Regions from separate parts of the Paraburkholderia sp. A3BS-1L genome, predicted to be linked through region 3. Evidence: predicted binding sites of a transcription regulator. Region 3 holds the regulator's gene; each other region holds the start of a gene.
What was found. Region 3 encodes LexA, which represses DNA repair genes until DNA is damaged. Its sites were predicted from a motif close to ACTGTATNNNNATACAGT; they were not measured.
Positions count from the first base shown of each region.

Region 1: the regulator LexA is predicted to act here: its motif matches at 2,889-2,906, upstream of P5W99_RS36380 (error-prone DNA polymerase).
Region 2: the regulator LexA is predicted to act here: its motif matches at 2,942-2,959, upstream of P5W99_RS04700 (DNA topoisomerase IV subunit B).

Region 1 covers NZ_CP120446.1:193,386-200,500, forward strand. The annotation lists gene P5W99_RS36380 (error-prone DNA polymerase) at 1-2,813, opposite strand, end outside; gene P5W99_RS36385 (hypothetical protein) at 3,033-3,371, shown strand; gene P5W99_RS36390 (hypothetical protein) at 3,488-3,847, shown strand; gene P5W99_RS36395 (hypothetical protein) at 4,134-4,505, shown strand; partial or broken gene P5W99_RS36400 (DNA polymerase Y family protein) at 4,606-5,292, opposite strand; gene P5W99_RS36405 (hypothetical protein) at 5,448-6,623, shown strand; gene P5W99_RS36410 (hypothetical protein) at 6,717-7,019, opposite strand.
Region 2 covers NZ_CP120442.1:1,043,018-1,050,132, forward strand. The annotation lists gene P5W99_RS04690 (ATP-binding cassette domain-containing protein) at 123-2,051, shown strand; gene P5W99_RS04695 (nucleotidyltransferase family protein) at 2,398-2,688, opposite strand; gene P5W99_RS04700 (DNA topoisomerase IV subunit B) at 3,030-5,021, shown strand; gene parC (DNA topoisomerase IV subunit A) at 5,064-7,115, shown strand, end outside.
Region 3 covers NZ_CP120442.1:1,884,219-1,891,333, reverse strand. The annotation lists partial or broken gene nodI (nodulation factor ABC transporter ATP-binding protein NodI) at 1-897, opposite strand, end outside; gene P5W99_RS08510 (universal stress protein) at 1,074-1,547, shown strand; gene P5W99_RS08505 (DUF2939 domain-containing protein) at 1,663-2,379, opposite strand; gene P5W99_RS08500 (hypothetical protein) at 2,454-2,840, opposite strand; gene lexA (transcriptional repressor LexA) at 2,895-3,545, opposite strand; gene P5W99_RS08490 (sulfate ABC transporter substrate-binding protein) at 3,858-4,901, shown strand; gene cysT (sulfate ABC transporter permease subunit CysT) at 5,060-5,968, shown strand; gene cysW (sulfate ABC transporter permease subunit CysW) at 5,965-6,975, shown strand; gene P5W99_RS08475 (sulfate/molybdate ABC transporter ATP-binding protein) at 6,978-7,115, shown strand, end outside.

The DNA of each region.
Region 1 (7,115 bases), on a different replicon from region 3:
AGCCGTGGGCGGAGCAGGGCAAGCGGATGGCGGCCAAGCGTGAGACCGGTCGAACGGTAATCGCTCACGATCTCCTGTCCTTCCGTCATCGGGGCGAGGTCTGGTGTTTCATCGTCGTCGGCCGCGCCGCGCAGCAGGTCACGGTCCGGCACCGCGGCAACTGCCTGCCACAGCGCTGCGCGCCGCTCTCCCGCGAGAGAGAGCAGGGCGTTCGCGGCCGCGAGCACCTCGAGGTCGCGTCGGTCGAGCTGCGCTCGGCGAGCGAGATCGGACACATCGCGGAACGGCCGCACGGCGCGGGCCATCTCGATGCGCGCCGCCGCGTCCGCTTTCATGCCCCGAACAAGTGACATGCCTAGCCGCAATGGATCGCGCGTCGTGGGACCTTCAATCGCGCAGTCCCAGTTGCTCACGGTGACGTCGACGGGCAGCACGCGCACTCCGTGCCGCTTCGCATCCTGAACAAGCGCGGATGGCGAATAGAACCCCATCGGCTGGGAGTTGAGCAACGCACATGCGAATACCGTTGGTTCATGGCACTTCAGCCACGCGCTCGCATAGACCATCAGCGCGAAACTGGCTGCGTGGCTTTCCGGAAAACCGTATTCGCCGAATCCCTGTATCTGGGCAAAGATCTGTTCAGCGAACTCGCGCTCGTAACCACGCTCAAGCATGCCGTTGACGATGCGGTCGTAGTAGACGCCGAGGCCTCCCTTGCGACGCCACGCGGCCATCGCACGGCGCAACTGGTCGGCCTCCCCCGCAGAAAAGCCAGCCGCAAGCATCGCGACCTGCATCACCTGCTCCTGGAAAATCGGCACGCCCAACGTACGGGCGAGGGCCTGCTCCATCTGTGGACTCGGGAACGTCACCGGCTCGATACCCTGGCGCCGGCGCAGGTACGGATGGACCATGCCGCCCTGGACCGGGCCCGGCCGTACGATTGCGACTTCAATGACGAGGTCATAGAACTGCCGCGGCTGCAGGCGCGGCAGCATGCTCATCTGCGCGCGCGATTCAATTTGAAAGATACCGACAGTGTCTGCGCGGCAGATCATCTCGTACGTCGCAGAATCTTCCGGGGGAATGTCCTGGAGCTCGAACACTTCGCCGCGCTTTTCCGAAATCAGGTCGAGCGCGCGACGTACGGCTGAAAGCATACCCAGTGCAAGCACGTCTATCTTCAATAATCCTAAGGATTCGATATCGTCCTTGTCCCATTGAATGATTGATCGATCAACCATCGCGGCATTTTTGATGGGTACCAGGCGCGAGAGTTTGCCGCGGCTGATGACAAACCCGCCGCTGTGCTGGGACAGATGACGCGGAAAACCAAGCAGCAGGGTGGCGAATTCAGCCCACTGCACGATGAGTGGCGCCTGCGGGTCGAGGCCCGCTTCCTCAAAGCGGACGAGCAGGTCTTCCTTCGAGTCGAACCAGTGATGGGCCTTGGCAACCCGATCGACGATGGCCAGGTCAACGCCGAGCGCCTTGCCCGATTCCCGGAGCGCGCTGCGAGGTCGATAGGTCGTTACGGCAGCCGTCAGCGCTGCGCGCTCGCGCCCGTATTTGCGGTAGATGTACTGAACCACCTCCTCGCGCCGCTGGTGCTCGAAGTCGACATCAATGTCTGGCGGCTCGCCGCGTTCCTTGCTGATGAAGCGCTCGAACAGCATCGACGAGCGTGCCGGGTCCACCTCGGTCACGCCGAGGCAATAGCAGACTGCGGAGTTGGCAGCCGAGCCGCGACCCTGGCAGAGAATCCCCTCGTTGCGTGCGAAGCGCACGATGTCGTAGACCGTCAGAAAGTAAGGTTCGTACTGCAGGTCCGCGATGAGCGCGAGTTCGTGCTCGATCTGCGCCTGTATCTTGTGCGGAATGCCCGCCGGCCAGCGCCGGTGCGCGCCAATGTAGGTTTCCTGGCGCAGGTAGGCCTCGGGCGTGAAGCCTTCGGGTACAAGTTCGTCCGGATACTCGTAGCGGAGCTCGTCGAGAGAGAACGTGCAGCGACGCGCAATCTCGACGGTCTCGGCCAGCGCTCGCGCCGGATAAAGATTGGCCAGACGCAGACGTGAACGCAGATGCTGTTCGGCGTTGGGCGCGAGGTCATAGCCGCACTCGGCAACCGGCCGCCCGAGGCGGATCGCGCTCAGCACGTCCTGAAGCGGCTTGCGCGAGCGAACGTGCATGACCGGAGCGCCGGTGGCCACCACGGGCACGGCGTGGCGCGCTGCTGCCCGCTCGATCGCTCCGCGATGCAGGTCGTCCATCGCGCGGGCATGAAGCGTGAGCGCGATCCGCGCGCGCTCACCGAACGTCGCCGCAAACCATTCGAGTTGCGCATCGAGGCGCGCCTCATTGGCCGGGTACTCCGGGATGAGGATCGCCATGCAGTCCGGCAGTCCCTTCAGGTGTCCGTGAGAAGCCTCCGGGTGATCCAGGTCGCGTGCGGCGAGCCGGTAGCTTCCCTTTTCCACGCGCATGCGCGCAAGCGTGATCAACTCGCTGAGATTGCCGTAGCCCTCTCGCGTCATGGCAAGGGCGGTAAAGCGCAAGGCGTGCGAGCCGTCGGCATTCGTCAGCGCAAACTCGGACCCCACAATGAATGGGATACCCGCGCTTTTCGCTTCGACGTGCGCTCTCACGACCCCGGCCAGCGAGCATTCGTCCGTGACGGCGATTGCTGCATAACCCAGCTGTGCCGCACGCGCGGCGATGTCGTCGGCGTGCGAGGCACCGCGGAGGAAGGAGAAATTCGACGCGCACTGGAGTTCGGCATACGCCGGCAGTCCGCCAAAGTCAGGTGCAGGCATAAATTGCGCGCGCGGCCCAGCCGGCACCCGATCCATTGGACCCGGACACCCTGATTCCGTCTTTCCGCCCTCGACACTGTATATTTATACAGTGGTATTCTAGCGCAAACCGGCTGGCTGGCGAAAATATCGGCTTTCCCCGGAATAAACCGGACTGAGGCGGGCAAACATCGCGGAAAATCCGGCCACAACCGGTTCACAGCAAATGGAGCACAAACGATGGGACAGGCAAAACAGCGCGGGACGCAGGAACAACGCATCGCGCAGGCAAAGGCGAAGATAGATGCGTTGCGCCCGGAGAAGCTGGTGTGCGGTGCGTGCAAGACCGCATTCAACGACTTCGACGCACTCGACACGCGAAACATGGCGGGTATCCAGGCGGCGTTCGGCGGCATCTGTCCGTCGTGCGGGGAGACGGTGCTGTCCTTCAGCGGCGAGAAGGACGCTGTCGCGAACGCCATGCTGGCATGGCAGGACGCGATGGAAAATGAAGGCAAGCTTGGCAAGCAGTCGCCGACGGGTGAACACGTACCCTTCGATGAACAGAAAGACTCATGACGCTTTACAGGCGCAAGAGCGTGCCATTTCATGGCCCGAGCTGACGGGCCAGACACAGGATTGACAACCACTACACATATCGCGCGGCAAAGCCCCGCGCGCAGGGAGGGCCAGTCATGAGCACGCACGCCAACGCTGAGGTACTCCTCGCGTGGTTTCGCGAACGCGCGAGCGCGACGGTAAGCGAGATCGCGGCGTCCGGACTGATGAAGTCGCGCACGGCTTCTGATGCTGTGCAGTACGCGCTGCGTAATGGGGCGCTTGAGCGCATCGTGCGTTCAGGTGCAAGCGCGAAGGACCGGGTTCACTATCGGGCAACCGGAGTCGCGTTGCCCGCGCCCCGGGCGCAGGCAGGCCAGCTGTCTTTTGATGGTCTGCTGACCGCATGGGGCATCGTTCTTGAGCCGCCCCGGCTTCTGTCGACGGAGTCCTGCAGGCACCAGATTTCGGATAGCGGATTTCAAGATAACGAGTAGCAGGAAAGCGTTGCTGACGACATGGAAGCGCTCTGGTTCTGGTATGTCGCGGAACTGGAGAGGGTGGCTGCCATTGTGACCTGGAGGTCGACGTCCTGACGCGGGTTCTGCCGTGGTTTGCCTTCATGAAGCAGTCACCGGATTGAAGCGCGACAACAATCGTGCCGTTATCGAAGGAAAGCATCGTTAATCCTTTCCTGTCATGTCCCGAACCAGGCAAGGCGCGTAGACGCGCCGCTGCGGCATTCCACTGGCTGTTCGTTTGCTTCCCCTCCCGGAGAGGGCGGTGCGTCAGCGGATGATCGCATACCCCATCACGCTGTCCAGCCTCCGGCTGCAGCGCGGCGATCTTGCGCATTTCGTCACGATGGCACAGCTCATCGTCAGCACCTCACACCTCTTCGACGCGGGGTATGGCCGGGCGCGCATTGAGGGCTTGACCGAAGCGCACGACGCGCTCGAGCGCGGCCTGCGCGCGGCGCTGGGGTCTGGCATCTGGGGTATCGATCAGGCAATCTTCGAACTGTTCGCAGAACTGCTGACGTTACACGAGGAGCAGTTGCATCTCGCTCCACTCGAAGCCGTCACCCGTTTCTCACAACCCGGGCACCTGAGTCTGGCAGACGGGATCCGTAGCGTCCACCAGGCGGCGGCATGACGATCCCGCCAGAGGATGTCTGGGGCCGTTCGGCGCCAAAGCGCACTCGCGGCGGATAACTGGAGCACAGCGCTCACGCCCCTGTGCCAACTCCGGCATTTCAGCCAAACAGGCCGTGAAGAAACCAGCATGGCTCGCGCTCATCACGGCTGCCGACGCGCTCGCGAAATACCCAGTAGTGCAGATTGTTTTCGGCTTCGGCGACGAAATAGTCACGCGTCACGATGTGACCGTCCTGCCAGCCACACTCGATCCGCTCGCCGGGCGATACCATCCGCAGCGGCGTGCCGTAGAACGGACGGTGGCCATGCATGATGAGCTGGATGGGCACCTCGAGGAGCCATGCCGGGCGAGGCAAATCCCGCGGCAGATCGGTGCGTGAGGGTTGGGATTCGCTGCTGACCGGCACCCACTGCGCGGCGACTTCGGGACGGAAATCGGCGACGGGTGCCGCTCTCATCACATTGCCTGAACCCAGCCTTGCCGTGAGCAGTTCCATGAGGCGCGCGTGATCCTGGGGCGATCCTCCGGGTTCGGGAAACAGCGATTCGCTCGGAGCCTCGGCTTCCCGCACGTCCTTCGCTTCGAGCCTGAGTGCAATGACCGGGGCCGCGAGTTCGATCCGCGAGAGTCGCTCCTTCAGCAGCCGGACGAGGTGTTCTTCGTGCCACGTCGGTTCGCCCAGCGCGACTTCCACGCCCGTTGGGGGAATCGCATTGCGGCCGCGCTCGTGCTCGAGCGAGACAACGAAACGCGCAACGGCAAGCTGGCGGGCGGCAAGCCACCCCCGCTGAGAGTCGTCATTGCGCCGCGCGGAATCTAGCCAGAATCCCTCGCCGACTGTGGCTGGGAGGCCGGTCGGATCGCGTGTCCTCTGGGTTATACTAAATTATCTTTTACTAGTATAATTTATCCTCCAATGGATAATCTCGGGTAATTGCCATGTCGCAGTATTTCACCAGACAGAAGCTGGCCGCAGACTACTGCGACGCACTGACGGGCGACGGACTTGTGGATGCGAGTTCGGGCCTGTTCCTGGCCGCACCGCGGCGCACCGGCAAGACGACCTTTCTCCGGCGCGACCTGATGCCAGAGGCCGTCGAGAGGCAATGGCTGCCGGTGTATGTGGACTTGTGGGAGTCGCAGCAGACCCCGCCAACGCGACTCGTCGCGACGGCCGTGGTCAACGCGCTGCGCATCGAGCAAAGCCGGGTTGCCGGCGAACTTGCCCTGAAGTCCGGCATAAGCGCCGCGGCCGTAACCCTTGAGGATTACGGGCTTGAAAACGTCGGCGCTCCGGAGGGCAAGACACTCGCGGTTGCCCTTCGAACACTGTCCGAAGTAGCCGGCAAGCCGGTGATGCTCGTCGTCGATGAAGCGCAGGAGGTACTCAATTCTGCCGATGACCTGATGTTCTCGCTCAAGTCGGCGCGCGACACCGTCGGCGTCGATGCGCACGGTGGCCGGCGACTTTTCATCGTATGCACGGGTTCACATCGCGACAAACTCCTGCACCTCGTGCTCACGAAGAAGCAGCCGTTCTATGGAAGTTCTGTTCAACCTTTCCCGTTTCTTGGTCGCGACTACGTTGACTGGTACACCGGGCGAATCAATCAGCACCTGGCAGAAGACAACCGGTTTGAACCGGATGCCGTATTTGACGCGTTCAAGCTGGTGGGCCATCGCCCCGAGGTCCTGAAGAAAATCATTTCGGAAATCGCCCTGGATGAAGGCGCCGCACACAGTCTTGGAGAGCGGCTGGCTCGAGGGGCGATCGCACGGCAGGATGAAATCTGGGACGAGTATTCGAGGGCGTACGACAACCTGAGCAGGCCGCAGCAGGCGGTGCTCAGCCTGCTTGTCGAAGGCGGACCACAATTCGAACCCTTCTCTGAAGTGACCATCACCGCCTGCTCGCGGATTGTGGGCTCGACTCTCGCCGCGACTCACATCCAGAAGGCGCTCGACGCACTCCGCAAGAAAGACCTGGTCTGGCGTTCGGCTCGCGGGGAATACGCGTTAGATGACTCGTCATTCGGAGACTGGTTCAAGCGGAAGAGCGGGATGAAAACCGATGCGTCCGGAACGACAGGCGACATGGTGACGCCGGGCTCCTGAAGCCGCTTTTAGCGGCAAGCCCGGAGTCGTCTTGACGGGGCTGACTGCGACATGGGACTGTCGCCGGAGAATTTAGGTACGCGAAGTGCGCCGTCACAACCCGTCGTAGCCGATCCCTTCACCATTGCTCCACCGGCGGTCAAGGGGCGCCCGCATCCTCTGCGCATGCCTCGCAACCACCACGGTTGCCAGCAGCATCAACGAGCCGGATATCACGATCATTTCGTCGCGGCGCCGTGCGCGCTCATACGCGAGCCTGCCGGTGCAGATCGCGCGCTGCAACTGATTGACGATACCGGCTGCGCTCCAGAGTCGGACATGTCTGAAACAGGTGCCGCAGATCCAGCGAAGGGCGGGGCGCCAGAAGTCCTGCCCCTCGCCATGATCCCGTCGCATTGGCTCGTCAGGCGCTCTCCAGCCGGTGTATTTCCAGTCATTGGCCAGCTCGCGCGCGTCGCGTACTACATGGCTTTTTGCCCCATGGTGGAAGCA
Region 2 (7,115 bases), 840 kb from region 3:
CGAACCTTGTCGCAACGGGGCGCGGGCTGGACACATGAGGGGCTCCCATGCGCCCCCTGTGCCCAGCGCGCGCCCCGGTACAATACGCGCTTGCTCTCCAACGCAGGCAACGCTCTCCACTCATGTCGCTTTACACCATTACCGGCGCGCAACTCGCGTTCGGCCACGTCGCGCTGCTCGATCTCGCCGACTTTTCGCTCGAAGCCGGCGAGCGCGTCGGGCTGATCGGCCGCAATGGCGCGGGCAAGTCGTCGCTGCTCAAGATCGTCGCCGACCTCGCCAGACCCGATGACGGCCTCGTCACGCGCCAGCAGGATCTCTCGACCGTCTACGTGCCGCAGGAGCCCGATTTCGACGCCGAGGCCACCGTGTTCGACACGGTCGCCTCGGGGCTCGAGGGCGTGCGCGCGCTGCTCGACGAATTCGACGGGGTCGCGCACCGGCTCGCGGACACGCCCGAAGGCGCGGAACACGACGCGTTGCTCTCGCGCATGAATGCGCTGCAGTCGTCGCTCGATCACGCCGACGCCTGGAACTGGCGCACGCGTGTGTCGACCACGCTCGCGCAGATCGGCCTCGAAGGCGACGCGCGCGTGGGCGCGCTCTCGGGCGGCATGCAAAAGCGCGTGGCGCTGGCGCGCGCGCTCGTCGTGCAGCCCGACGTGCTGCTGCTCGATGAGCCGACCAACCACCTCGACTTCGACGGCATCCGCTGGCTCGAAGAACTGCTCGTCGCGCAGCGCTCGAGCCTGCTCTTCATCACCCACGACCGCGCGTTCCTCGATCGCGTGGCCACGCGCATCGTCGAGCTCGATCGCGGCAAGCTGCTCTCGTATCCGGGAAACTTCTCGCAGTATCAGGAGCGCAAGGCGCAGCAGCTCGAAGTCGAGCGCGTGGAAAACGAGAAGTTCGACAAGTTGCTCGCGCAGGAAGAAGTGTGGATCCGCAAGGGCGTGGAGGCGCGCCGCACGCGCAGCGTCGGACGCATCGCACGGCTCGTGCAGATGCGCAACGAGCGCGCCGAGCGCCGCAACGTACAGGGCAACGTGAAGCTCGACGTCGCGCAGGGCGAGAAGTCGGGCAAGATCGTCGCCGAGCTCACCGACGTCGTGAAGCGCTATGGCGACCGCACGATCGTCGACAACTTCTCGGGCACGGTGATGCGCGGCGACAAGATCGGCTTCGTCGGCCCGAACGGCGCGGGCAAGACCACGCTGTTGAAGCTGATCCTCGGCGAGCTCAAGCCGGACGCGGGCACCGTGCGCGTGGGCACGAACCTCCAGGTGGCGTACTTCGACCAGATGCGCGCGCAGCTCGACCTCGAAAAGAGTCTCGCCGACACCATCAGCCCGGGCAGCGACTGGGTCGAGATCAACGGCGCGAAGAAGCACGTGATGAGCTATCTGGGCGACTTCCTGTTCGCGCCCGAGCGCGCGCGCTCGCCCGTGAAGTCGCTGTCGGGCGGCGAGCGCAACCGCCTGTTGCTTGCACGTCTGTTTGCTCGCCCCGCGAACGTGCTGGTGCTCGACGAGCCGACCAACGACCTTGATATCCCCACGCTCGAACTGCTCGAAGAACTGCTGACCGACTACGACGGCACGGTGCTGCTGGTGAGCCACGACCGCGCGTTTCTCGATAACGTGGTGACTTCGGTGATCGCGTCCGAAGGCGAGGGGAAGTGGCGCGAGTACGTGGGCGGCTTCACCGACTGGCAGACCCAGAGCGCCCGCGCGCAGGAAATTGCCGAGGCGCGCGCGCCGAAGGAAACCGCGAGCGTGGCCGTCGCACCGAAGGAGAGCGCGGCGGGCCGCAACGCGCAGCGCACCGTGAAGCTTTCGTTCAAGGAGCAGCGCGAGCTTGAGGAACTGCCCAAACGTATCGAGGCGCTGGAGACCGAGCAGAAAACAATCGGTGCGCAGATCGAGGACGGCTCGATTTTCGCGAAGGATGCGCAGGAGGGGGCTCGGCTCACCGAGCGCTACGCGGCGATCGATGAGGAATTGCTGGTTGCGCTGGAGCGGTGGGAAGAGTTGGAGAGCAAGCGCAAGTGATGTGATGCGCAGAGAAGGCGGCCTGATGAAGGCCGCTTTTTTATGTGGGCTTCAGCTTCGAGAGCTTGTGTTTCAGGTCGGGCAAGGAGGTCTGTACGGTGCTCCAGACAATGTCGATGTCGACGGCAAATAGCCGTGCGAGACCTGGTTGCGCATTCCGTACATCGCCTCCCACGGTATCTCCGGGTGCGCGGCCGCAAAGTCAGGATGTTTCGCACGACGGCATCGACAGCCATCGGTGTTGCCTCGAAGCTCTCGTGTGAAAGAGGCTCCGTGTATGTGCGAATGCGTTCGATGGCGTCGAGGATATGCTGCAAGTAATCCGGGGTGCGCAGATCTTTTTTCCTCATACCGGTACCGATTCGGCGACTACGCGGGCACGGAAGGTCTCGGGCAGCGCTTTGGGCGTAAGTACGTCCACTCGCACGCCCATGAGCGCTTCGAGGCGCAACTGAATTTGCGCGAGATCGATAAGCGTAGTTTCCGGCGTTGGATCGACGAGTAAATCGAGGTCGCTATCCTCGTTATCCTCGTCACGCGCCGACGAGCCGAACACGCGCGCATTCATCGCGTGATGGCTTGCGACAATTTCGCGGATCTCAGCGCGATGCGCGCGCAAGGCTTCGGACGGTTTCATAACAACTCCACGCTCCCAAACAGGGCGACAGGCCGGTTGAATTCCTGGCGGCAGGCAGCGCGCCGCACGTGCCCAATTCTTCGCGACTCCCGCACCTCGCTACCCCTCGGCCGAACGGCCGACCCTCTTCCAAATTGCCGCGCAAGCCCAAATCAGTACAATACCTCGCGCATTCGAACAACTGCGGGAGCGCGCGCCGGCCCGGCGAGGTTTGCACGGGCGTTGCGCAGCGCGCTCACCCCGTTGTTTCGACACGGTTTTTTTGAACACTCAACGCGTTTTCCCCGCAGATGTCCACAGGACCTGTGGACAAGCGCGCGGATAACCCCCTGCGGATCACCATGGCAACGAAGAAGTCAAACGCTGCAAACGCTGGATATAGCGAAGCGTCGATCAAGGTGCTCAAGGGCCTCGAGCCCGTCCGGCAACGGCCGGGCATGTACACGCGCACCGAGAATCCGCTGCACATCATTCAGGAAGTCATCGACAACGCGTCCGACGAAGCGCTCGGCGGCTTCGGCAAGCGCATCACCGTCACGCTGCATGCCGACCATTCCGTGTCCGTCGACGACGACGGCCGCGGCATTCCGTTCGGCTTGCACCCCGAGGAGAAGGTGCCCGTCGTCGAAATCGTGTTCACGCGCCTGCATGCGGGCGGCAAGTTCGACAAGGCCGCCGGCGGCGCCTATACGTTCTCGGGCGGCCTGCACGGCGTGGGTGTCTCGGTCACCAACGCGCTTTCGACGCGGCTGGACGTGACCGTCTGGCGCGATGGCAAGGTCGCCGAAATCGGCTTTGCGGATGGCAACGTCGTCAAGCCCATCACCACGCGCAACGCCGCGCGCGACGAGAAAAAGACCGGCACGCGCGTGACCGCGTGGCCCGATCCGAAATACTTCGACTCGGCCAATCTGCCGCTCGGCGAACTGCAGCGGCTGCTGCGCTCGAAGGCGGTGCTGCTGCCCGGCGTCGAGGTCGAGCTCGTCAACGAGAAGACCGGCGAGCGCCTCTCGTGGAAATACGAAGACGGCCTGCGCGGCTATCTGCTCGAAGGCATGGGCGGCAGCGACTTGCTGATCCCGCTCTTCGAAGGCGAGCGCTACGCCGACGCTCGCACCACCGACGACACCTTCGCCGAAGGCGAGGGCGCCGCGTGGGTGGTCGCGTGGAGCGAGGAAGGCTCGCTCACGCGCGAGTCCTACGTCAACCTGATTCCGACGCCCGCGGGCGGCACGCACGAAAGCGGCCTGCGCGATGGCCTGTTCCAGGCCGTGAAGAGCTTCGTCGAATTGCACAATCTGCAGCCCAAGGGCGTGAAGCTGTTGCCCGAAGACGTGTTCGCGCGCGTCTCGTTCGTGCTCTCGGCCAAGGTGCTCGACCCGCAGTTCCAGGGGCAGATCAAGGAGCGACTCAATAGCCGCGACGCCGTGAAGCTCGTTTCGTCGTTCTCGCGTCCCGCGCTCGAACTGTGGCTCAACCAGCACGTCGAGCACGGCAAGAAGCTCGCCGATCTCGTCATCAAGCAGGCCCAGGCGCGCACGCGCGCGGGCCAGAAGGTGGAAAAGCGCAAGAGCTCGGGCGTGGCCGTGCTGCCCGGCAAGCTCACCGACTGCGAGTCGACCGACATCGCGCGCAACGAGCTCTTCCTCGTCGAGGGCGATTCGGCGGGCGGCTCCGCGAAGATGGGCCGCGACAAGGAATATCAGGCCATCCTGCCGCTGCGCGGCAAGGTGCTCAACACGTGGGAGACCGAGCGCGACCGTCTGTTCGCGAACAACGAGGTGCACGACATCTCGGTGGCGATCGGCGTCGATCCGCACAGCCCCGACGACACCGTCGATCTCTCGAACCTGCGCTACGGCAAGATCTGCATTCTCTCGGACGCGGACGTCGATGGTTCGCATATCCAGGTCTTGCTGCTCACGCTGTTCTTCAAGCACTTTCCGCAGTTGATCGAGCGCGGCCACGTGTGCGTGGCGCGCCCGCCGCTGTTCCGCGTCGATGCGCCCGCACGCGGCAAGAAGCCTGCGCAGAAGCTCTACGCGCTCGACGAAGGCGAGCTCGAAGCGATTCTCGACAAGCTGCGCAAGGACGGCGTGCGCGAAACGCAATGGACCATCAGCCGCTTCAAGGGTCTCGGCGAAATGAGCGCCGAGCAGCTCTGGGACACGACGATGAACCCCGACACGCGGCGCCTGTCGCCCATCTCGCTCGGCGAGCTCGACTATGAAGCCACCGTCGCACGCATGACGATGCTGATGGGCAAGGGCGAGGCGGCTTCGCGCCGCTCGTGGCTCGAAGAGAAGGGCAACGAAGTCGAAGCGGACATCTAAGTGCAACTGAGCGCACGCACACGAATACGGACTGATTGAAACATGGACGATCTTTTTGCTGAAGTCACTGATACCGGCGCCCCGGACGACGACACGCTCACGCTCGGCCACTACGCGGAACGCGCCTACCTCGACTACGCGGTGAGCGTGGTGAAGGGCCGCGCGCTGCCCGACGTCTGCGACGGCCAGAAGCCGGTGCAGCGGCGCATTCTCTACGCGATGAACGAGATGGGTCTCGGCGACAATGCCAAGCCCGTGAAGTCGGCGCGCGTGGTGGGCGACGTGCTCGGTAAATACCACCCGCACGGCGACCAGTCGGCGTACGACGCGCTCGTGCGCCTCGCCCAGGACTTCTCGATGCGCTATCCGCTCATCGACGGCCAGGGCAATTTCGGCTCGCGCGACGGCGACGGCGCGGCGGCCATGCGCTACACCGAAGCGCGCCTCACGCCCATCGCCAAGCTCCTGCTCGACGAAATCGACATGGGCACCGTCGATTTCATGCCGAACTACGACGGCTCGTTCCAGGAGCCGAAGACCCTGCCCGCGCGCCTGCCGATGCTGCTGCTCAACGGCGCATCGGGCATCGCGGTCGGTCTCGCCACGGAAATCCCCTCGCACAACCTGCGCGAAGTCGCGGCGGCGGCCGTGGCCATGATTCGGAACCCGAAGCTTTCGCACGCGGAGATCATGGAGCGTTTGCCCGGGCCCGATTTCCCGGGCGGCGGCCAGATCATTTCGAGCGAGGCGGAAATCGCGGCGGCTTATGAGTCGGGCCGCGGCAGCCTCAAGGTGCGCGCGCGCTGGAAGATCGAGGACCTCGCGCGCGGCCAGTGGCAGCTCGTGGTGACCGAATTGCCGCCGAACACTTCGGGCCAGAAGGTGCTCGAAGAGATCGAGGAGCTGACCAATCCGAAGCTCAAGCTCGGCAAGAAGACGCTCACGCCCGAGCAGTTGCAGAGCAAGCAGTCGATGCTCGCGCTGCTCGACGCCGTGCGCGACGAGTCGGGCAAGGACGCGCCCGTGCGCCTCGTGTTCGAGCCGAAGACGAGCAAGATCGACCAGGGCGAGTTCGTCAATTCGCTGCTCGCCAACACGAGCCTCGAATCGAATGCGTCTTTGAATCTCGTGATGATCGGCGCAGACGGCCGTCCGCGCCAGAAGGGCATCAGCGAGATCCTCGGCGAGTGGATCGGCTTTCGCTTCGCGACGGTCACGCGCCGCACGCAGCATCGCTTGACGAAGGTCGACGACCGTATCCACATCCTCGAAGGGCGGATGATCGTCTTCCTCAATATCGATGAGGTCATCCGCATCATCCGCGAGTCGGACGAGCCCAAGAGCGCGCTGATGAGCGCGTTCGGCCTCTCCGAGCGCCAGGCCGAGGACATTCTCGAAATCCGTCTGCGCCAGTTGGCGCGGCTGGAAAAGATCAAGATCGAGAAGGAGCTCGCCGAGCTGCGTGAAGAGAAGGCGAAGCTCGAAGAGTTGCTCGCGAACGAGTCGTCGATGAAGCGGCTCATCGTGAAGGAAATCGAATCCGACGCCAGGCAGTACGGCGACGACCGCCGCACGCTGATCCAGCAGGAAAAGCGCGCGAGCTTCGAAGTGCGCGTGGTGGACGAGCCGATCACGGTGGTGGTCTCGCAGAAGGGCTGGGTGCGCGCACTCAAGGGCCACGGGCTCGACCAGCAAGGCTTCACGTTCAAGGCCGGCGACGGGCTCTATGCGGCGTTCCAGTGCCGCACGCCCGACACGCTCATCGCGTGGGGCAGCAACGGGCGCGTCTATTCGGTGTCGGTTGCGCAATTGCCGGGTGGCCGCGGCGACGGCGTGCCGGTCACCTCGCTCATCGAGCTCGAAGCGGGCACGCATCTGCTCCATTACTTCGCGGCGAGCGCGGACCAGCAATTGCTGCTCGCGTCGAGCAACGGCTTCGGCTTCATCGCGAAGATCGGCGACCTCGTGAGTCGCGTGAAGGCCGGCAAGGCGTTCATGACGATCGACGAGGGCTGCGTGCCGCTCGCGCCGATGCCGATGCTGCCCAATGCGATCCAGGTGGCGTGTCTTTCGTCGGGCGGGCGCCTGCTCGTG
Region 3 (7,115 bases):
ATCTCGCGGCCCGTGAGCCGCAGGAACACATCTTCAAGATTCGCGGGCCGATGCAGGTAGCGCAAATCCGAGCGATGGCGCAAAAGCGCATGCACGGGCGCGGCTTCGTCGACATAGCAGAAGAGCGTTTCGCCGCTGATTTCCGTGCGCTTGGCGAGCGGCGCGAGCTCGTCGCGCAACGCCACCGGATCGGGCCCGTAGACCTCGATCACGTCGCAGCCGATTTCCGATTCGATCAGCGCCTTCGGTGGGCCCTCGGCGATCTTGCGGCCCTCCTCGATGACGCAGACGCGATTGCAAAGCCGTTCGGCCTCCTCCATGAAATGCGTCGTGAGGAGAATCGTTTTGCCGCGCGCGAGCAGCGAGCGCAGCCGCTCCCAGATCAGGTGGCGGGCCTGCGGATCGAGACCCGTGGTGGGCTCGTCCATCACCAGCACGTCGGGGTCGTTGACGAGCGCGCGCGCCAGCGTGAGACGGCGGCGCATGCCGCCGGAAAGCTCGCCCACGCGCGCATCGGCCTTGCTTTCGAGGCGTGCGAATTCGAGCAGCGGCGCGACGAGCGCGCGTTTCGCTTGCCGAGAGTCCGAAGTAGCGGCCGAACACGAGCAAATTCTCGCGCACTGTGAAGTCGGGATCGAGATTGTCGAATTGCGGCACGACGCCCACGCGCGCGCGCGCATGACGTGCCCGCGCGGGCACCGGTTCGCCGCACAGGCTGATGCGTCCGGCATCGGGCGAAACGATGCCGAGCAGCATGCGCAACGTGGTGGTCTTGCCTGCGCCGTTGGGGCCGAGGAGCCCGAAGCATTCGCCGGGGAGGACGTCGAACGACAGGCCGTTCACGACGGTCCTGTCTCCGTAGTGCTTGATCACCTGCTCGAATTCGATGGCGGGCATGGTTGGGCGGCTGTTGCATGTTGCAAGGCGGCCTATTATAGGGCGTTCATCTCCCCATGCCGTTGCACCATCGATGTGCACGCAAACCTGGCGTTTTCCAGCCCTTGCGTGTCGAATTGCGGCGCACCATCATGTAATAGTGACCTGCGTTTCCAGACGGGTAGGGAGAATCGATCATGGCGAGCTACAAGAAAATTCTGCTTTGTTACGACGGCTCGCGCGAAGGCCGCAAGGCGCTGCGTTGCGGCGCGGATCTGGCGCTGGACCTGCATGCGGAGACCCATCTGCTTTCGGTGGTCGACATGCGCTCGACGATCGCGCAAAGTGCGGGCTTGCTCACCGACGTGGCATGTGGGCGCTTCGAAGAAACGGCGCGCGAGATTCTGCAGGAAGGCGTGGACTGGCTGACCGAACGCGGCGTGCGCGCGCAGGGCCACTTCGCGTTCGGCCATCCGATCGACGAGATTGCGAATCTCGCCAATGAGCTGCACGTCGATCTCGTAGTGGTGGGGCATCGCTGCCGCACCGGACTTTCGCGCTGGTGGATGGGTGCGGGCAATACGCCGCTGCTCGACCGCGTGACGTGCAGCATTCTCGTGGCCTGCTCTTCGGCTGCCGAGGAAAAACAGCAACAGCAGGCGGCGGCCTAGCCGCTATCAATCGCTTCCGCGATTGCAGCGCTCAGTCAATCAGCGAAAAGCGGCGGAGCCACTACCACGAAGATGGCTCGCCGCAATTCTTGCGGTTCATCTCGGTACGGCTTGCTCAGTTCGACGCGCTCGCGTCGTTGCCGGTATTCGGCTCGTTCAATTCCACGGCGGCGAGCTTCCACGAAAACAGCCCATGACGCTGCAGGATGGCGGCATAGCGATCGCCGCCATAGCCGCTGTTTGCGCCGCGCTGCCACGTGACAACGAACGTGTTCAGACTGCGATAGCCCGCCGAGGTTTGCGCGCGCGGCTGAGCTTGCTGCGGCTGCGGCGATTGCGCCTGAGCCGGCGGATTGCCGGGCGCGGGCTGCGTCGCTTGGCCTGCCTGTGACGATGGTGGCGGCGACGGCGCTTCAGCCGGCGGCACAGGCGCGGGCCGTTCTCCCGGCTTGCCGGTCGGCGGCATGCCGCTGAGCAATGCGGCCACGCCCTCTGGCGTGGCATACGCGTCCACCAGTGGGCCGATCAGCGCATTGCCGATCATCGCGCCGAACAGCATGAGTGGATTGCTGGCGTGGGCGGCCTCCATGCGTTGTTGCAGCATCTCGCCAACCTGCTGCTTCAAGCTCGCGCGCAGCGCCGGGTAGTCGACGTACTCGCTCAGTGCGGCTGCGTCGCGTGCGTCGGCGGCTGCCTTGAGGTTATTCAGCGCGATATATGGCGATGCATAGCCATAGCCCACTGCCGCCACGATTGCAACCGCCGCGACGGCGATTGCGACGGGCTTCTTCCAGCTGGATGATTTGCGCGGATACGTTTGGGTATCGGTCATTGGTTAGTGCAACCCTGCAGTGTTCAATCAGGGTGTTGACCGCGCGCAATCAAAAACGATCCCACTTTTATTGCTTACTTTGCCAGCGCGACCGGCGCATCGGCCTGCTGCTCCGCGATACAGCGGTCGATGGCGCGGCACACCGCCTCCATCGTGCCCACCATGATGAGCCGCGACTGGCCGTGATAGACGCGCACCGGTGCGCGGCGGTCGGGCTGCTCCGCATTCAGCGTGCTGTTGAGCGAAACGCGTGCGAAGGCCGGCTGCGCGGAAGGCAGCGGGCGCGCTTCGTCTTCTTGCTCGATGTCGTCGAAGAGCGAGCCATTGATCTGGTAGCCGCATTGACGGCCAAGGGCCGCCGCCGAAGCACGCGCCTCGCGCATGGCGCACGAGGCAATCCCGCGCAGATGGCGCAGACGGCCGAATTGACGGAAGGGCAACAGGCGGGCAAGGCGTTCCATGACTCTCTCCGGAAAATGCGCAGAAGATGCGCAGAAAATGCGCAGGCGGAATTATCAGAATTCGGTGGGACGGATCAGACCAACGGCAATGCCTTCGAGCGCGAAATCCGCGCTGCCGGCCGCGACGAAAATATTCTCGTAGTCAGGGTTCTCCGCGATCAGCTCGATGCCGTTGCGCTGCCGCTTCAGGCGCTTCACGGTGACGTCGTCGCCAAGACGCGCCACGATGATCTGGCCATCCTTCGCTTCGCTCTTTTTTTGCACGGCGAGCAGGTCGCCGTCGAGGATGCCCGCGTCGCGCATGGACAGCCCGCGCACCTTGAGCAGGTAGTCGGGCCGGCTCGAAAAGAGCGCGGGGTCGCAGGTGTAGTTCTGCGAAATGTGCTCTTGCGCGAGGATCGGACTACCCGCCGCGACGCGGCCCACGAGCGGCAGCGAGAGCTGCATGAGGCCCGCGTGCGGCAGCGTGAATTGATGCGGCAGATCGCCCGGACCGGGCACGAGGCGGATGCCGCGCGAAGCGCCCGCAGCCAGCTCGATCACGCCCTTGCGCGCCAGCGCGCGCAGATGTTCCTCCGCCGAGTTCGCCGAACTGAAGCCCAGTTCGGCGGCGATTTCCGCGCGCGTGGGCGGAAAGCCGGTGCGCTCGATCGCGCGGCGGATCAGATCGAAAACCTGCTGCTGTCGTGCGGTGAGTTTGGTCATGGCGCTACTGTATGTTTGAACAGGTGACTGTATTTTTATACAGTACTCGCCGCTTTTCAAGTGTTACTTGAACTTTGTCATCCGCACGGCGTCGCGACGGCGCTTTCCCTTCCCCGACGGACGCAACCACCGGCAAAACAGGCGCAAGCGCCCAATTCCTCCGTCCTTACCACTTTTACGTATTAAAAAATGAGAAAACATCATTTTTAATAATGTAAGCCGATCGCTAGACTGGCCTCCATCGATTGCTGCATGGCACGCGAGAACGCACGAAAGTGCACGAATGCGCACGACGACACGGAGAAAAAGTGGATGAAACAAGGCATTACGGGGCACGCATGGTTCAGGACGCTGGCGGCGAAACTGCTGATCGGCGTGGCGCCGCTCGTCGGCATGGCGGCCTTCGCGCCGGCGGCGCATGCGGACACGGCGCTGCTCAACGTCTCCTACGATCCCACGCGCGAGCTGTATCAGGACATCAACGAAGCCTTTATCAAGGAGTGGAAGGCGAAAGGCGGCGAGACGCTCACCATCAAGCAGTCGCACGGCGGTTCCGGCGCTCAGGCGCGCTCGGTGCTAGACGGACTGCAGGCCGACGTTGTGACGCTCGCGCTCGCCTGGGACATCGACGCACTCGCCAATAAAGGGCTGATCGCGAAGGACTGGCAAATGCGTCTGCCCGACAACGCCTCGCCATACACCTCGACCGTCGTGTTTCTCGTGCGCAAGGGCAATCCGAAGCGCATCAAGGACTGGGACGACCTCGTGAAGCCCGGCGTCTCGATCGTCACGCCCAATCCGAAGACCTCGGGCGGCGCGCGCTGGAATTACCTCGCGGCGTGGGCCTATGCGGCGCACCAGCCGGGCGGCAACGACCAGAAGGCGAAGGCCTTCGTCACGAAGCTCTACAAGAACGCAGGCGTGCTCGACTCGGGCGCGCGCGGCGCGACCACGAGCTTCGTGCAGCGCGATATCGGCGACGTGCTGATCGCCTGGGAAAACGAAGCATTCCTTTCGGTTAAGGAGTTCGGGCCGGACAAGTTCGAGATCGTGGTGCCGTCGGCCAGCATTCTCGCGGAGCCGCCGGTTGCGGTGGTCGACAAGGTCGTGGACAAGCACGGCACGCGCAAGGTGGCGCAGGCGTATCTCGAGTTCCTCTATGGCGAGAAGGGGCAGGAGATTGCCGCGAAGAACTTCTATCGTCCGCGCTCGGACAAGGTGCCGGCGGCGATCACGGCGAAGTTCCCGAAGCTCAAGCTTTACACGGTCGACGAGGCGTTCGGCGGCTGGGCCAAGGCGCAGAAGACGCATTTCGCCGATGGCGGCGTGTTCGATTCGATTTATCAGCCGCAATAAGCCGGCCGTAAGCCGGCCGTAGTAAGCCGACGGCAATACGCAGTAGCAAGCAACGCCAAAAACAAGGCGCGCCCGACGAGGCGCGTCTTTAGCCGCGGCGCCCCGCATGTATCGTATGACGAGAGGTGCTCCGCGCAACCCATGTGAAGAGATAGAGCATGACGACGTTTCGATTACAGAAGCCAGGCGCGCTGCCGGGATTCGGCGTGACGCTCGGCATCACGGTGGCGTATCTGAGCCTCGTGGTGCTCATTCCGCTTGCGGCCACGTTCCTCAAGACCGCGACGCTCGATTGGGCGCAGCTCGTGCGCGCGGTGGCGTCGCCGCGCGTGCTCGCGTCGTACCGCCTCACATTTTTCTCCGCGCTTGGCGGAGCGCTCATCAATGCGGTGTTCGGGTTCTTGCTCGCCTGGGTGCTGGTGCGCTACACGTTCCCGTTCAAGCGCGTGATCGATGCGCTCGTCGATCTGCCGTTCGCACTGCCGACTTCCGTGGCGGGGATCTCGCTTGCCGCCGTGTATGCGGGCAACGGCTGGATCGGCCAGTTCCTGCAGCCGCTCGGCCTCAAGATCGCGTTTACGCCGCTTGGCGTGCTCGTGGCGCTCACGTTCATTGGCCTGCCGTTTGTCGTGCGCACCGTGCAGCCCGTGCTCGAGGAGTTCGAGCGCGAGCAGGAAGAGGCCGCCGCCTGCCTGGGCGCGTCGCGCTGGCTCACGTTTCGCCGCGTGGTGTTGCCGGCGGCATTGCCTGCGCTGCTTACGGGTTTTGCGCTCGCATTCGCGCGCGCGCTGGGCGAGTACGGTTCGGTCATCTTCATCGCGGGCAATGTGCCGATGAAGTCGGAAATCACGTCGCTGCTCATCATCACGAAGCTCGAGCAATACGACTATGCGGGCGCTACGGCGCTGGCTGTGGTGATGCTGTGCGTGTCGTTCGTCATGCTGCTGCTCATCAACACGTTGCAATGGTATTTGCAGCGGCGCACGAGCCGCCGGGCATCGCGCGGCGTGTCGCGCTCGCGTGTGCCGAACCCGATGCACGCGGGTGTTGGAGGAGAGGCGCAATGAGTGCAGCAAGTACGCGGGTCCGCGATGCAGGACGTCCCAATTCCGTAACGGAAGCGCCCTGGGTGCGCTGGCTCCTCACCGGCATTGCGCTGGCGTTTCTCGCGCTGTTTCTGGCCGTGCCGCTCGTGGCCGTGTTCTGGCAGGCGTTGAGCAAGGGCATCGGCTTCTATTTCGTATCGCTCGCCGACCCCGATGCGCTCGCCGCGATCAAGCTCACGCTGATCACCGCCGCGATCGCCGTGCCGCTCAATCTGGCGTTCGGCCTCGCGGCATCGTGGACGATCGCCAAGTTCGAGTTCCGCGGCAAGGCGTTGCTCACCACGCTGATCGACCTGCCGTTTTCGGTTTCACCCGTGATTTCAGGGCTCATTTACGTGCTGCTGTTCGGCGCGCAGGGCTGGCTCGGCCCCTGGCTTGCGGACCACAATGTGCAGATCATCTTCGCGGTGCCGGGCATCGTGCTCGCGACCATCTTCGTGACGTTCCCGTTCGTCGCGCGCGAACTGATTCCGCTGATGCAGGCTCAGGGCACCGACGAGGAAGAGGCCGCGCACGTGCTGGGCGCGTCGGGCTGGCAGATGTTCCGGCGCGTGACGTTGCCGAACATCCGTTGGGGTCTGCTGTACGGCGTGATTCTCTGCAATGCGCGCGCGATGGGCGAATTCGGCGCGGTTTCGGTGGTGTCGGGACACATTCGCGGCCAGACCGACACGATGCCCTTGCACGTGGAGATCCTCTACAACGAATACAACTTCGCGGCCGCGTTCGCCGTGGCTTCGCTGCTTGCGTTGCTCGCGCTCGTTACGCTGGGTCTCAAGCTGCTGGCGGAGCGCCACATGTCTGCGGAGCTGCGCGATACCGGCGACGTGCCGGCGCTCGCGGGACCGCCGGCCACGCGCAGTGCGGCCGCGCCTCAAGGCGCAGTGATTGGCCAACGACGTACACAACAACACCCACAACAACACACCCGCGCGTTGCGCCGGACGCTTGAACAGGGAAAGGGCTAAAGATGGGCATCATCGTTCGTAATCTGCACAAGCGTTTCGGCGATTTCACCGCGCTCGACCATGTTTCGCTCGATTTTCCGGCGGGCGAGCTGGTCGCCTTGCTCGGGCCTTCCGGATGCGGCAAGACCACGCTGCTGCGT